Regions from separate parts of the Bacillus sp. EA-CB0995 genome, predicted to be linked through region 1. Evidence: a T-box and tRNA genes for the amino acid it is inferred to sense, from the RefSeq annotation. Region 1 holds a T-box; the other regions hold tRNA genes.
The links. The T-box of region 1 lies ahead of tyrS (tyrosine--tRNA ligase). A T-box ahead of a tRNA ligase gene usually reads a tRNA of that ligase, here a tRNA-Tyr.

Region 1 (3,255 bases):
TAGGATCAACTTTTACTATTTTAGCAACTGATTTTAAGGATGACACTGGAGCTGCTGCTACCGCATTCCCTGCATCATTTGCATATTATAATTTATACCTAAACGGGCAGTTACAACCTGCGATTAATTCAAGTGTAACCAAAACAGCTATTACAATTCCGAGTGGAGATATTTTAGATCGTGGTGTTCCGGTTATGATTGAATTTGGTATGAACTAGTAATAAAAAACGAATTCTTTTAAAAGAATCCGTTTTTTATCCCACAATGATGGAAGTTTCACTTTATTGATTGATCAAAATAAACTGAAGTGTGATCGGAATGCCAGATGGTAGTGCTTCATCAGCAAATATCGTTAATATACCCGCTTGTACGTTATAAGAACTTTGCGGTTGGATAATACCGTTGATAAATAAATTCATATATGATACTTGATTTGGTGCCAAAATTTGAGTCGTTCCGAATTGAGGCAAACCATCATCGTTTGTGTATACAAGACGCGTGCCATCTGAAACTGTGAAAAACATTAGATTTGTCACGGAAATCAGACCTGGGAAGGTAGGTCCAGTAGGCCTAGTCGTTCCAGTAGGCCTAGTCGTTTCAGTAGGCCTAGTCGTTTCAGTAGGCCTAGTCGTTTCAGTAGGCCTAGTCGTTCCAGTAGGCCTAGTCGTTCCAGTAGGCCTAGTCGTTTCAGTAGGCCTAGTCGTTCCAGTAGGCCTAGTCGTTTCAGTAGGTCTAGTCGTTTCAGTAGGTCTAGTCGTTCCAGTAGGCCTAGTCGTCTCAGTAGGCCCAGTCGTTCCAGTTGATCCTGCTGGTCCGGGTTCCGGAAGAGGAAGCGCGCAAGGGAAATAAAAAACTTCGTATTCGTAATTCCTAGAATGAAATGGTTTCAGAACAGTCCCCCCTTTTTTGCGAACATAATGGATTTATTACAAGTATATGAATAGATATAATATTTGATTGTACATTCGTCATGCTTTTATTTCGTTCATTAATTCCCTTTTTTCTTCCGCCAGAATGTTTCAATCAATACCTCTACGACCCCGATATTCATGCTATAAATTCAAACATTTGACCCGTGGTTTATCATACCTGGCGAGAAGACCCCCACCTCAAGCGCGAAGCGGTAGGTGGGGGTAGTTCAATACTTTAATAGAATAAAGCAAATGTGAACACTTTAAAAACATTTTTGTATAGAATTGACAATGAAATTTTACTTCTCTATAATTGGCTTTAATTTAACATATCAAATACGTTGAAAGAGCCCAGTAGCAGTTTGTCACTGTTATCGAGAAAGCTAGGGGTTGATGGAACCTAGCACAAACAAACTTGTGAATTACACTCTGGAGTATCTTAGGTAATGCTAAGCGGAGTAGCAATCGATACTATTGCTAAGAGTGGTACGAATAGTAAATACTATTTGTGCAATCTGGGTGGTAACACGGTTAAAAATCGTCCCTATGTCTAGTGTAGACATAGGGACTTTTTTATATGCTTATCAAACTAAGGTAAGCAAAACATACAAATTAAAGGAGCTGGAAAGACATGAACATCATTGACGAATTGGAATGGCGCGATGCCATTAATCAACAAACAGATGCAGAAGGATTGCGTAAACTAGTAGAAGAGAAAAAGATTTCCTTGTACTGTGGTGTAGATCCAACTGGTGACAGTATGCATATCGGACATTTAATTCCATTTATGATGATGAAGCGTTTCCAATTAGCTGGGCATCATCCAGTTATTTTAATTGGAGGAGCAACGGGAACAATTGGTGATCCAAGTGGACGTCAAACAGAAAGACAACTTCAAACATTAGAACAAGTGCAGCATAATGTTGAGGCGTTAACAGCGCAAATGCAAAAGTTATTCGACTTTGGCGGAAATAGCGAAGTGAAAATGGTAAATAACTACGATTGGACACATGAAGTAAGTATCCTTGAGTTTTTACGCGATTACGGTAAAAACTTTAGTATAAATAATATGCTAGCAAAAGATATTGTAGCAAGTCGTTTAGATACAGGGATTTCATTTACAGAATTCACATACCAAATTCTACAAGCGATGGATTTCCATCACTTATACAAAGAAGAAGACGTACAACTGCAAATTGGCGGCAGTGACCAATGGGGAAATATTACAAGCGGTTTAGACTTAATTCGTAAAAAAGAAGGACCAGATGCAAAAGTCTTTGGATTAACAATTCCATTACTATTAAAATCAGACGGTACGAAATTTGGTAAAACAGCAGGAGGAGCAATTTGGTTAGATCCAGAAAAAACAACACCATTTGAATTCTACCAGTTCTGGGTGAACACAGATGATCGCGATGTGATTAAATACTTAAAATTCTTCACATTCTTAACGAAAGATAGTATTGATGAATTAGTGGTTAAAGTTCAAACAGAACCTCATAAACGTGAAGCGCAAAAAGTGTTAGCAGAAGAAATGACGAAATTTGTTCATAGTGAAAATGCATTTCTACAAGCAGTAAAAATTACAGAAGCATTATTTAGCGGGGATATTAAAGCGTTAACTGCGGATGAAATTGAACAAGGCTTTAAAGATATGCCAACTTTCAATGCTGCAAAGGAAACAAAAAATATTGTCGAGTGGTTAGTAGATTTAGGAATTGAACCTTCTAGACGCCAAGCAAGAGAAGATATTAATAATGGAGCTATTTTGATGAACGGAGACAAAGTAACAGATGTAAATACAGATGTTACGGTAGAAAATTCATTCGATGGAAGATTTATTATTATCCGTAAAGGTAAAAAGAATTACAGCTTGGTGAAATTAGGAGAATAAAGCTCTGTAAATATATAAATACAACCCCCTTTTCTTTTTAGGTGGGCGAGGGCACCTGGCCATGCATATAAGCGGTCAGGGCCTTTTTCTGCCAGCAAAGGGAAAGCGAGTGCAGGTTATTTTTTATCCCGCTATTCGCAGGCTTTTCATCAGTGGAGGACCACTAATGAAAGGTTCACTTTATTATAGCAGCGACTTATCTGTTTAGAAATTAAAGTAGATTTATATATAGGTAAAGTGAAGGTGAGGGGGATTAATTATGCTGACATCATGGGAACGAACTTTGGAATTAGCATATGTTAATCATCATGTGATAACAGAAGTTAATAAAAAGCAGCAAGTAAATTGGTTATTGTTAGATTTGGGCTTAGATGATATAAACGAAGAACAAATTAATGGGATGCTAGATAAGATGTTAATTGGATTCAATCGGTTGTTTAAGTATAAATC
Region 2 (3,255 bases), 640 kb from region 1:
AGGGTACCATGTAAAAAGGCAACGATAGCCGCTCCAAGTCCGCCCGCAGCACCTGTTCCTGGGATAAATTCAATATCATTATGAAGAGTTTGTTTGATTAATTGGGCATAATGCTTCAAATTACAGTCTAACCTCTCTACCATCTCGTCTGTGGCACCTTTTTGTTTTCCAAATACAAACGATGCCCCTGTTCCTCCTGTTAACGGATTCGCAACGTCACAAGCTGCTTCAATTTTAACCTTCTTTAAACGAGAATCTAACTGTGACATATCAAAAGAAGTAATAGAATCTAAATTCCCACCATTCGGCTCTATAACGCGATTATCGCTATCAAAAAAACGCACACCTAAAGCGGATAACATTCCTGTTCCTCCATCATTTGTAGCACTTCCCCCAAGCCCTAAAACAATATGATGAACTCCTTGTTCTAGCGCGTGTAAAATGAGTTCTCCTGTTCCTTTTGTTGTCGTTAGGAGTGGATTCCTTTTATCAAGTGGAACATGGTGTAAACCAGAGGCAGCTGCCATTTCAATAAAAGCGGTCCGTTTATCTGAAGAGAGACCGTAAAATCCTTCTACTAAATTTCCTAATGGACCTGTAACAGGGATATTCACGATTCTTCCCTTTGTTGCATCAACAAGAGCTTGTACTGTTCCTTCCCCACCATCTGCAATAGGAATTTTTATATACTCTGCTTCTGGATATATAGAGCGAAATCCTTTCTCTACTGCTTCACATACTTCTAATGCAGTTAAACTTTCTTTATAAGAATCAGACGCAATGATAATCTTCACATGAAACAACTCCCTTTTACTGTATGAAAAACCATTAAACATATTACAAAATATATCTCGTTCTAATTTATCAAAAAATCAACAAGAAAACTCCATCTTCAAAATAAATAAGATAGCGGAATAAAGTAAAACTTCCATCAGTAAATCTCCATTCCCCACTGACGGAAAGCTCTATCATATCTTGTTTAACTTCTTAGAATCTTGAAATGAGAGTCTTACCGTACGCGAGTCGCGGGGGATAAACAAAAAAAGCTTGAAATCCAATATTGGACTTCAAGCTTTTCTTTTATTTGTATGGAGCCTAGCGGGATCGAACCGCTGACCTCCTGCGTGCAAGGCAGGCGCTCTCCCAGCTGAGCTAAGGCCCCAAGTTGGAGCGGAAGACGGGATTCGAACCCGCGACCCCAACCTTGGCAAGGTTGTATTCTACCACTGAACTACTTCCGCAAAATGATGAGCCATGAAGGACTCGAACCTTCGACCCTCTGATTAAAAGTCAGATGCTCTACCAACTGAGCTAATGGCTCGTAAATGGCTGGGCTAGCTGGATTCGAACCAGCGCATGACGGAGTCAAAGTCCGTTGCCTTACCGCTTGGCTATAGCCCATTAATATTTACTAGTATGCTTGTCTCACCAAAAAAATAAACCTTTGTAAGGTTATTTTTTAAAAATAAATGGTGGAGGGGGCAGATTCGAACTGCCGAACCCGAAGGAGCGGATTTACAGTCCGCCGCGTTTAGCCACTTCGCTACCCCTCCGACATTGAAAATTATATGGTGGAGGATGACGGGATCGAACCGCCGACCCCCTGCTTGTAAGGCAGGTGCTCTCCCAGCTGAGCTAATCCTCCAAAAGTGGTGACCCGTACGGGATTCGAACCCGTGTTACCGCCGTGAAAGGGCGGTGTCTTAACCACTTGACCAACGGGCCAAAAAGTTTTAATACTTCGCACAAGCTTCCAACCGGGCTTGAACCGGTGACCTCTTCCTTACCATGGAAGTGCTCTACCAGCTGAGCTATGGAAGCATATGGCTCCGCAGGTAGGACTCGAACCTACGACCGATCGGTTAACAGCCGATAGCTCTACCACTGAGCTACTGCGGAATAATGCAAGCCTGGCAACGTCCTACTCTCACAGGGACAAAGTCCCAACTACCATCGGCGCTAGAGAGCTTAACTTCCGTGTTCGGTATGGGAACGGGTGTGACCTCTCTGCCATCATTACCAGACTTATGAAGGTATATTCCTTCAAAACTAGATAACATTTGCTTCATATTATATGGTTAAGTCCTCGATCTATTAGTATTCGTCAGCTCCACATGTCACCATGCTTCCACCTCGAACCTATCAACCTGATCATCTTTCAGGGATCTTACTAGCTTAACGCTATGGGAAATCTCATCTTGAGGGGGCTTCATGCTTAGATGCTTTCAGCACTTATCCCTTCCGCACATAGCTACCCAGCTATGCCCTTGGCAGAACAACTGGTACACCAGCGGTGCGTCCATCCCGGTCCTCTCGTACTAAGGACAGCTCCTCTCAAATTTCCTACGCCCACGACGGATAGGGACCGAACTGTCTCACGACGTTCTGAACCCAGCTCGCGTACCGCTTTAATGGGCGAACAGCCCAACCCTTGGGACCGACTACAGCCCCAGGATGCGATGAGCCGACATCGAGGTGCCAAACCTCCCCGTCGATGTGGACTCTTGGGGGAGATAAGCCTGTTATCCCCGGGGTAGCTTTTATCCGTTGAGCGATGGCCCTTCCATGCGGAACCACCGGATCACTAAGCCCGACTTTCGTCCCTGCTCGACTTGTAGGTCTCGCAGTCAAGCTCCCTTATGCCTTTGCACTCTACGAATGATTTCCAACCATTCTGAGGGAACCTTTGGGCGCCTCCGTTACTTTTTAGGAGGCGACCGCCCCAGTCAAACTGCCCACCTGACACTGTCTCCCGGGTCGATAAGACCCGTAGGTTAGAATTTCAATACAGCCAGGGCGGTATCCCACCAGCGCCTCCACCGAAGCTAGCGCTCCGGCTTCAAAGGCTCCCGCCTATCCTGTACAAGCTGTACCAAAATTCAATATCAGGCTACAGTAAAGCTCCACGGGGTCTTTCCGTCCTGTCGCGGGTAACCTGCATCTTCACAGGTACTATAATTTCACCGAGTCTCTGGTTGAGACAGTGCCCAAATCGTTACACCTTTCGTGCGGGTCGGAACTTACCCGACAAGGAATTTCGCTACCTTAGGACCGTTATAGTTACGGCCGCCGTTTACTGGGGCTTCAGTTCAGAGCTTCGCTTGCGCTAACCCCTCTCCTTAACCTTCCAGCACCGGGCAGGTGTCAGCCCCTATACTTCGCCTTACGGCTTCGCAGAGACCTGTGTTTTTGCTAAACAGTCGCTTGGGCCTATTCACTGCGGCTTTCCGTTAAGAAAGCACCCCTTCTCCCGAA
Region 3 (3,255 bases), 300 kb from region 1:
ATCCTGGGGCTGTAGTCGGTCCCAAGGGTTGGGCTGTTCGCCCATTAAAGCGGTACGCGAGCTGGGTTCAGAACGTCGTGAGACAGTTCGGTCCCTATCCGTCGTGGGCGTAGGAAATTTGAGAGGAGCTGTCCTTAGTACGAGAGGACCGGGATGGACGCACCGCTGGTGTACCAGTTGTTCTGCCAAGGGCATAGCTGGGTAGCTATGTGCGGAAGGGATAAGTGCTGAAAGCATCTAAGCATGAAGCCCCCTCAAGATGAGATTTCCCATAGCGTTAAGCTAGTAAGATCCCTGAAAGATGATCAGGTTGATAGGTTCGAGGTGGAAGCATGGTGACATGTGGAGCTGACGAATACTAATAGATCGAGGACTTAACCATACAATATGTATACTACATTGATGTTATCTAGTTTTGAGAGAATATAAAAACTTGTTGACTTTATTTTTGAATAAAGTATAATGATGATTGTCTCAATTAAATACAGTCTGGTAATGATGGCAGAGAGGTCACACCCGTTCCCATACCGAACACGGAAGTTAAGCTCTCTAGCGCCGATGGTAGTTGGGACTTTGTCCCTGTGAGAGTAGGACGTTGCCAGGCTTACAGTATTCCGCAGTAGCTCAGTGGTAGAGCTATCGGCTGTTAACCGATCGGTCGTAGGTTCGAGTCCTACCTGCGGAGCCAATTGGAGAGCTGTCCGAGATGGCCGAAGGAGCACGATTGGAAATCGTGTATACGTCATAAGCGTATCAAGGGTTCGAATCCCTTGCTCTCCGCCATAATATTTTGGCCCGTTGGTCAAGTGGTTAAGACACCGCCCTTTCACGGCGGTAACACGGGTTCGAATCCCGTACGGGTCACCACTTTGGAGGATTAGCTCAGCTGGGAGAGCACCTGCCTTACAAGCAGGGGGTCGGCGGTTCGATCCCGTCATCCTCCACCATATAAATTTATAAATATCGTCGCGGGGTGGAGCAGTCTGGTAGCTCGTCGGGCTCATAACCCGAAGGTCGCAGGTTCAAATCCTGTCCCCGCAACCAATGGTCCCGTGGTGTAGTGGTTAACATGCCTGCCTGTCACGCAGGAGATCGCCGGTTCGACCCCGGTCGGGACCGCCATTTATGAAGGCTCGGTAGCTCAGTCGGTAGAGCAGAGGACTGAAAATCCTCGTGTCGGCGGTTCGATTCCGTCCCGAGCCACCATTTTAGATATAATGCCGGCTTAGCTCAATTGGTAGAGCAACTGACTTGTAATCAGTAGGTTGGGGGTTCAAGTCCTCTAGCCGGCACCATGTAAGTCGGAGGGGTAGCGAAGTGGCTAAACGCGGCGGACTGTAAATCCGCTCCTTCGGGTTCGGCAGTTCGAATCTGCCCCCTCCACCATTTACATTTTATATAGGGGCATAGTTTAACGGTAGAACAGAGGTCTCCAAAACCTCCGGCGTGGGTTCGATTCCTACTGCCCCTGCCAACACAGCATGGCGGCTGTGGCGAAGTGGTTAACGCATCGGATTGTGGCTCCGACACTCGTGGGTTCGATTCCCATCAGTCGCCCCATTTTTAATATTACTTTACAAATTAAATTAGTTATGATAATATACTAAATGTCGAGTTTGGATATTTAAAGTAATAAAAATGATAATAAGTCATATAATGTATTAATAATTCGATGGGCTATAGCCAAGCGGTAAGGCAACGGACTTTGACTCCGTCATGCGCTGGTTCGAATCCAGCTAGCCCAGCCATTTTTGCGGAAGTAGTTCAGTGGTAGAATACAACCTTGCCAAGGTTGGGGTCGCGGGTTCGAATCCCGTCTTCCGCTCCAAATTTAATATGGCGGCATAGCCAAGTGGTAAGGCAGAGGTCTGCAAAACCTTTACCACCGGTTCGAATCCGGTTGCCGCCTCCATATTATGCCGATGTGGCGGAATTGGCAGACGCGCACGACTCAAAATCGTGTTCCGTAAGGAGTGTCGGTTCGACCCCGACCATCGGTACTGTAAATAGCTTTAAATCAAGGCTTCTCATATGTGAGGGCTTTTTTATTTTGTCTTTTTTTACACGACAGAAATAAGTCAAAATCGTGTGCATCGAATCAGACGCATAGGAGGTTTTTATAATGAGACGTCGTGGAGAACTGACAGATACTGAGTTGAACTTAATCACACAAAGAATAAATGATGAAGAAGCATTTTCTTTCTTTATTAAAGATTGCCACTTAAGAAATCTAAGACCAGCAACTATACAGTATTACCAAAGCGAGCTTTCAGTCGCAAAGAATACATTAAATAAAGAGCTGGTGGATCTCTAACAAAAAGACATTAAGAATTCTTAAGTTAGCAATAGAAACCTCTCTATTACTGAAATTATCATATTTTGTTTTTATAACATGGAAATGGCATATATCCTTCTTTCAATATCAAACTTGATTTATTTGTGAAGTTTTCATAAACACTGCACAAAGCCCTGAAATAGCCTATTATCGAATTTTAACGCTACCCTCTATGAATTTTTTACTTTACCGTTGATGGTAACTAATAGTTGTTAAACTAAACTGCCCAGTTAGTTCAAGAAGAGATAATAAAATTCTCATTTTATAATATGGTCAAAGGCGAAACCCTTAACCATGCGTTCAAGGCTATGCCTTGTTCAACAATGTAATCAAATTAGAATTCAAGAAGTAAGATTACGAATAATTAATTAAGGAGAGCTAATGCTCTCTTTTTTTGTGGTAAAATGTTCATAGGTGGGGGTGCGGTATGAAGACTAGAACAAAACTAATTATACTTATGTCTATAGCTGTCTCAGTTTTATATGTTGGATCGTTAATCGGATTGAGAGAGCCATCTATAATTGACGAACAAAGCTATACAATAGACGAATGGAACCATGAGGTCGAAGTTAAAGCAGACCAATTAAGACATACAAAAAGCAGTTGGGAAAGAGCAGAACTTAAAGATGAACTAATTCATCTTGGATGGCAGTGGTAAGTAACAGGCGGTCAATGAGGCTGTCTTTTTTATTTGTATGTATTTCTTTTTATAAAAAAAATTATAGAACAAACAGTCGAAAGTAGAAAAAAATTCAAATTGAATATTTCATTAATATTTTGAGGAATCCCACCAATTAAAGTTCTAATTAATAACATTACTATACTACCTAATAGAGAATACATAACTAAAGCTAATTTAAAAGGTAGGGATTTAGGTACTATATAATATCTATATAATAATTCACCTATTATACATCCTA

Region 2: it has a tRNA-Tyr gene. The T-box ahead of tyrS (tyrosine--tRNA ligase) is inferred to sense a tRNA for this amino acid. The anticodon was not compared.
Region 3: it has a tRNA-Tyr gene. The T-box ahead of tyrS (tyrosine--tRNA ligase) is inferred to sense a tRNA for this amino acid. The anticodon was not compared.

The regions. Positions count from the first base shown of each region.
Region 1 covers NZ_CP169269.1:3,928,069-3,931,323, reverse strand. Annotated here, with positions in the region: gene ACEWFJ_RS20175 (DUF4183 domain-containing protein) at 1-218, shown strand, start outside; gene ACEWFJ_RS20170 (DUF4183 domain-containing protein) at 282-536, opposite strand; T-box leader at 1,244-1,460, shown strand; gene tyrS (tyrosine--tRNA ligase) at 1,543-2,805, shown strand; gene ACEWFJ_RS20160 (protein rep) at 3,065-3,255, shown strand, end outside.
Region 2 covers NZ_CP169269.1:99,253-102,507, forward strand. Annotated here, with positions in the region: gene ACEWFJ_RS00530 (glycerate kinase) at 1-794, opposite strand, end outside; tRNA gene ACEWFJ_RS00535 (tRNA-Ala) at 1,090-1,162, opposite strand; tRNA gene ACEWFJ_RS00540 (tRNA-Gly) at 1,167-1,241, opposite strand; tRNA gene ACEWFJ_RS00545 (tRNA-Lys) at 1,249-1,321, opposite strand; tRNA gene ACEWFJ_RS00550 (tRNA-Gln) at 1,327-1,401, opposite strand; tRNA gene ACEWFJ_RS00555 (tRNA-Tyr) at 1,471-1,553, opposite strand; tRNA gene ACEWFJ_RS00560 (tRNA-Val) at 1,570-1,645, opposite strand; tRNA gene ACEWFJ_RS00565 (tRNA-Glu) at 1,651-1,725, opposite strand; tRNA gene ACEWFJ_RS00570 (tRNA-Thr) at 1,749-1,821, opposite strand; tRNA gene ACEWFJ_RS00575 (tRNA-Asn) at 1,825-1,899, opposite strand; rRNA gene rrf (5S ribosomal RNA) at 1,909-2,024, opposite strand; rRNA gene ACEWFJ_RS00585 (23S ribosomal RNA) at 2,075-3,255, opposite strand, start outside.
Region 3 covers NZ_CP169269.1:4,225,717-4,228,971, reverse strand. Annotated here, with positions in the region: rRNA gene ACEWFJ_RS21755 (23S ribosomal RNA) at 1-382, shown strand, start outside; rRNA gene rrf (5S ribosomal RNA) at 489-604, shown strand; tRNA gene ACEWFJ_RS21745 (tRNA-Asn) at 614-688, shown strand; tRNA gene ACEWFJ_RS21740 (tRNA-Ser) at 692-783, shown strand; tRNA gene ACEWFJ_RS21735 (tRNA-Glu) at 793-867, shown strand; tRNA gene ACEWFJ_RS21730 (tRNA-Val) at 872-947, shown strand; tRNA gene ACEWFJ_RS21725 (tRNA-Met) at 968-1,044, shown strand; tRNA gene ACEWFJ_RS21720 (tRNA-Asp) at 1,047-1,122, shown strand; tRNA gene ACEWFJ_RS21715 (tRNA-Phe) at 1,131-1,206, shown strand; tRNA gene ACEWFJ_RS21710 (tRNA-Thr) at 1,220-1,295, shown strand; tRNA gene ACEWFJ_RS21705 (tRNA-Tyr) at 1,304-1,386, shown strand; tRNA gene ACEWFJ_RS21700 (tRNA-Trp) at 1,401-1,474, shown strand; tRNA gene ACEWFJ_RS21695 (tRNA-His) at 1,485-1,560, shown strand; tRNA gene ACEWFJ_RS21690 (tRNA-Gln) at 1,674-1,748, shown strand; tRNA gene ACEWFJ_RS21685 (tRNA-Gly) at 1,754-1,828, shown strand; tRNA gene ACEWFJ_RS21680 (tRNA-Cys) at 1,839-1,912, shown strand; tRNA gene ACEWFJ_RS21675 (tRNA-Leu) at 1,919-2,000, shown strand; gene ACEWFJ_RS21670 (hypothetical protein) at 2,123-2,314, shown strand; gene ACEWFJ_RS21665 (hypothetical protein) at 2,763-2,993, shown strand.